Regions from separate parts of the Isoptericola jiangsuensis genome, predicted to be linked through region 2. Evidence: predicted binding sites of a transcription regulator. Region 2 holds the regulator's gene; the other holds the start of a gene.
What was found. The regulator HspR, encoded in region 2, represses chaperone genes until heat shock. The targets are predictions, from matches to a motif close to AAGTTGAGTCNNNNNGACTCAACTT.
Positions count from the first base shown of each region.

Region 1: a site for HspR is predicted at 1,398-1,422, ahead of clpB (ATP-dependent chaperone ClpB). Genes of this name have one in related genera too.

Region 1 is NZ_PDJJ01000001.1:441,727-444,172, forward strand. It holds gene ATJ88_RS02050 (alpha/beta hydrolase) at 1-355, opposite strand, end outside; gene ATJ88_RS02055 (LppM family (lipo)protein) at 366-1,322, opposite strand; gene clpB (ATP-dependent chaperone ClpB) at 1,473-2,446, shown strand, end outside.
Region 2 is NZ_PDJJ01000001.1:3,670,679-3,673,124, reverse strand. It holds gene ATJ88_RS16530 (DnaJ C-terminal domain-containing protein) at 1-584, shown strand, start outside; gene ATJ88_RS16525 (heat shock protein transcriptional repressor HspR) at 657-1,109, shown strand; gene ATJ88_RS16520 (DUF1540 domain-containing protein) at 1,264-1,572, shown strand; gene ATJ88_RS16515 (hypothetical protein) at 1,709-2,446, opposite strand, start outside.

The DNA.
Region 1 (2,446 bases), 3.2 Mb from region 2:
CGTACACCGCGACGTCCGGGACGAGGTTCGGGTCGCCGCCGGCCGCGACGTGGCTGTCCCACGACCGGCCGTGCCCGCGCAGGTCCACCGCGTAGAACGCGTGCCCCGCCGCGGCGAACGCCTCGGCGACGTGCGGGTGGAAGAAGTAGTCGGCGAACCCGTGCACGGCCAGGACCGCGACCCGGGCGGGCCTCCCGTCGGGCGCGACCGACGGCGTGTGCCGCACGAGCGTCGCCCGTGCGCCCTCGGGCAGCACGAGCTCACGGGCCTCGAAGGCACGGCCGAGCAGGTCCGGCTGCCAGGCCTCGCCGTGCGCCCCGGGGTCGGGGCGCACGGCGTCGTCGGCGGTCGTCATCTCCGGGCCGTCAGCGACGGTTCGGGTCGTACGGGTCGACGGGCGGCTGGCCCGGCTGCTGGCTCGGCGGGCCGGGCGGCGACTGGCCCGGGGCGGCCGGCCCGGAACCGGGCGCCTGCTGACCGGGCAGCGAGCCGAACGCGTCGCCCTGCTGCGGCGCGGCGGCGGGCTGCGGGCGGCGGTTGTTGCGCACGATGAGCGCCGCGACGAGGCCGAGCACGGCGAGGCCGAGGACCAGGCCGACGATCCACCAGGGGAAGCCGCCGTCCTCGGCGACGACGAGGTCCATCGCGTCGGAGTCGGTGTCGCCGCCCGTGCTCGCACCCTCGGACGCGTCGGTGCCGGGCTCCTCGGCCGCGGCGCCGCCTCCGACGGCGGAGCCGCGTGCGGTCATCTCCGTGCGCTCGCCGAACGGCGGGTTCCAGGTGACGGTGGTGCCGTCGACCGCGCCGTTGGTGTCGGTGACCTCGCCGGGGAAGGTGACGGAGATCGACACGAGGAACGTGTCGAGGATCTCCTGGGGCATGTCGCCCGCGCCGGCCATCTCCTCGGTGTCCTCGCTGAGGTCCATGACGCCGTCGACGACGAACTCGTCGCCCTCGCGGGTGATGGAGAGATCCTCGGACCCGGTGCCGCCGAACTCGTCGAGCGGCGTCTCGGTGAAGGTGAAGGTGCTGCCCGTGTACTCCCCGTCGGCGTAGGGCTCCTGCGTGCCCCCGTCCGGCAGCTCGGACCCCATCTCGCTGCCCATCTGGTCCCACAGCTCGCCGGCGTCCATGCCCATCGACTCGGCGATCTCGTTCGAGACCGCCATGACGACGTTGCCGGAGACGGTGTCGTCCTCCGAGAGGGTCAGGTTCATCTCGATCTTCATGCAGCCGGCGAGCAGCAGCAGGCCGGTGACGGCGAGGAGGGCGACAAGGGCGCGGCGGGTGCGCCGTCGGGCGGCGGTGGCGAGGGTGGTCACCCCACCAGCATCCCGCACCGGGCGGCGTCCGTCACCCCGGTCCCGCAGCGTGGTCGCGTCGGGAGTGCGCGATCAAAGTTGAGCGGAATAGACTCAACTTGGCGCCCGTTGGCACCCGTAGACCCCTCAGACGACGGACCCGGAGGATCCATGGACACGAAGTTCACGACGATGTCGCAGCAGGCCATCGGCGACGCGGTCGCCTCGGCGTCGGCGGCCGGCAACCCGCAGCTCGAGCCCGCGCACCTGCTCGCCGCGCTGCTCGCCCAGACGGGCGGTGTCGCCGTCGGGCTGCTGGAGGCCGTGGGCGCCGACGCCCAGCAGGTGGGCCGCAAGACCCGCGCCGCGCTCGTCGCGCTGCCCGGCGCCAGTGGCGGCAGCGTCGCGCAGCCGTCGCCGTCCCGGGCGCTGCAGTCGGTGCTGACCGACGCCGCGCAGGAGGCGCAGGCGCTCGGCGACGAGTACGTGTCCACCGAGCACCTGCTGGTCGCGATCGCGGCCGGGTCGTCCCCGGCCGCGCAGGCCCTCACCTCCACCGGTGCGACGGCGGACGCGCTGCGCGCCGCCCTGCCCGCCGTGCGCGGCAACGGCCGGGTGACCAGCCCCAACCCGGAGGGCACGTACAAGGCGCTGGAACAGTACGGCACCGACCTGACCCAGCGGGCCCGCGACGGCCGCCTGGACCCCGTCATCGGCCGCGACGCGGAGATCCGCCGGGTCGTGCAGGTGCTGTCGCGCCGCACGAAGAACAACCCGGTGCTCATCGGCGAGCCGGGCGTCGGCAAGACTGCCGTCGTCGAGGGTCTGGCGCAGCGCATCGTCGCCGGTGACGTCCCCACCTCCCTGCAGGGCAAGCGCCTGGTCGCGCTCGACCTCGTCGGCATGGTCGCGGGCGCGAAGTACCGCGGCGAGTTCGAGGAGCGCCTCAAGGCCGTCCTGGAGGAGATCACCGCGTCGGACGGTGAGGTCATCACGTTCATCGACGAGCTGCACACCGTCGTCGGCGCCGGAGCCGGGGGCGAGGGCGCGATGGACGCGGGCAACATGCTCAAGCCGATGCTCGCCCGCGGCGAGCTGCGGATGGTCGGCGCCACGACGCTCGACGAGTACCGCGAGCACGTCGA
Region 2 (2,446 bases):
GGCGTCCGGCCGGGTTCGGCGGGCCGCAGCAGCAGCGCGGCGCCGACATCGAGCACAAGGCGACGCTGTCGTTCCGGGCGGCGGTGCAGGGCACGACGGTCGAGATGACCGTCGACGGCCGCGACCTGACCGCCCGCATCCCCGCGGGCGTCCACGACGGGCAGCGGATCCGCCTGCGCGGCAAGGGCCGCCCGGGCGTGAACGGCGGTCCCGCGGGCGACCTGATGATCCGCATCCAGCTCGAGCCGCACCCGGTGTTCTCGATGGACGGCGACGACCTGCGCATGACGCTGCCGGTGACGTTCGCCGAGGCGACGCTGGGCACGACGGTCGAGGTGCCGACGCTGTCGGGCGAGACGGTGCGTCTCAAGGTCCCGGCGGGGACGCCGTCGGGCCGGGTGCTGCGCCTCAAGGGCCGCGGCGTGGCGACGACGAAGAAGACGGGCGACCTGCTGGTCACCGTGCAGGTCGTGGTCCCGCAGAAGCTGAGCCGCGCCGCGAAGAAGGCGCTGGAGGAGTTCGCCGCCGCGGCCGACGGCGACGACGACGTGCGCGCCGGGCTGGCTGCCCGGGCGGCGCAGTAGCGGCTGCGTCGGCGCCGTCGGCCCTGGTGGCGGGCGGGGCCGACGGTAGCCTCGGGCCGGGAGGAGGTCGAGATGGTCACCGACGACGCACCCGTGCTGACGGTCTCGCAGGCCGCGCAGCTCGCGGGGATGCACCCGCAGACGCTGCGGCAGTACGACCGGCTGGGTCTGGTGGTGCCGCGGCGCACGCGCGGCCGGGGCCGCCGCTACTCGCGGCGCGACGTGGCCCGGCTGCTGGAGGTGCAGCGCCTGGCGCAGTCCGAGGGCGTGAACCTCGCGGGCATCAAGCGCATCCTCGAGCTGGAGCAGCACGTCTCGGTGCTGGAGCAGCGGCTGGGGGAGCTGGCCCGCCTGCTGGCGGAGCGTGAGCACGCCGCGGGCCGGGTGTTCACCGCCGGGTCGGGCGGTGACGTCGTGGCGATGCCGCTGGGCCGCCGTGTGCGGCGCACCGAGCTGCGGGTGGACGTGGAGTCCCGGCAGGACAGCGGTGCGCTGGTGCTGTGGCGGCCCGCCCCGCGCGGCTGATCTTTAGGGAACGTCATTGTTTCCTATATCGAATACATTGCGGTAAGGCTTTCCTTATTTCTTCGGGTGAGTATTTCCTTCGTAGCCAGAATGCGAATTCGCTCCTATGATCGAGTGACGAGAGCGACGCACCACGGCCCACGGAGGAGCAGAGATGACGACCCTGATGGAGATGCCCGAGGTCACCGAGTGCTCGGTGGACGGGTGCAGCTACAACCACGACCACGACTGTCACGCCGGAGCGGTCACCATCGGCGGGGTCCCCGGCGACGCCGCCTGCGCGACCTTCATCCCGCTCGGCACCAAGGGCGGCCTCGACAAGGTCGTCGCCCACGTCGGCGCCTGCCAGCGCGTCGACTGCGTGCACAACGACAGCCTCGAGTGCGGGGCGGCCGCCATCCGCGTCGGCGCCGGCCCGCAGGACGAGGGGCACGCCGACTGCCTCACCTTCGAGACCGCCTGAGCGCCGCCCCTGCGACGCCCGACGGGCCCGGACGGACCGTTCCGTCCGGGCCCGTCGTCGTCCCCGGCCGGTCACGAGCCGGCGCGCACGCCCTGGGTGGTGCGCACCGGCCCGCGTCGTGCTCGGCCGGGGCCCCTCAGCGGCGCAGGTGCTGGAGCAGGTCGACGGCCGCGCCGTGCGACGCCGGCAGGCGTTCGAGCCAGACGCGCACCGGCCGACGCATCGTCCCGGCCACGCCGAGGATCTGGGCGTTGCGCTCCACGATCCGCCGCACCGACTGGGACAGCCGCGCGACGTCGGGTGAGCGCTCGCACAGCACGGCGAACACGCCGTCGCTCAGCGACGCCATCGGGTGGCCGCTGCCGAAGACCTGGTCGAGCGTCCGGCCCACGGAGGCGGCGCGAGCCATGCGTTGCCACGCGTCGAGGTCGTCCACCGCCACGTCGATGATCACCAGGCAGTGGGTCTCCGACACCGGGAGCGCCGACCCGGCGGACCGCCCGTACGTCTCGCGCAGGCGCTCGCCGAGGTAGTCGACCGTCGGCAGACCGGTGGCGGGGTCGCGGACCCCGGACAGCGTGGGTTCCCGCTCGCGCCCCTGCACCCAGCCGAGGGCCGCACCGCGCACCACGTCGACGTCGACGGGCGCACCCACGGCGCGGTACAGGCAGGCGACGTCCTCGAGGGTCTCGTCGAGGCCGATGCCCGCCGAGGACCGGGCGAACCCGAGCCGGTGCGCGGGCGCCTCGGGGGAGCGGCCGTCGGCGACGGCCTCCACGACGGCGTCCACCGCCGGGTGGTACCAGTCGCCCGGCCGGAGCCAGACCTCCGTGAGGCTCGCGGTGCGCCAGCGCTCGCGCGTGTCGACGGCCCA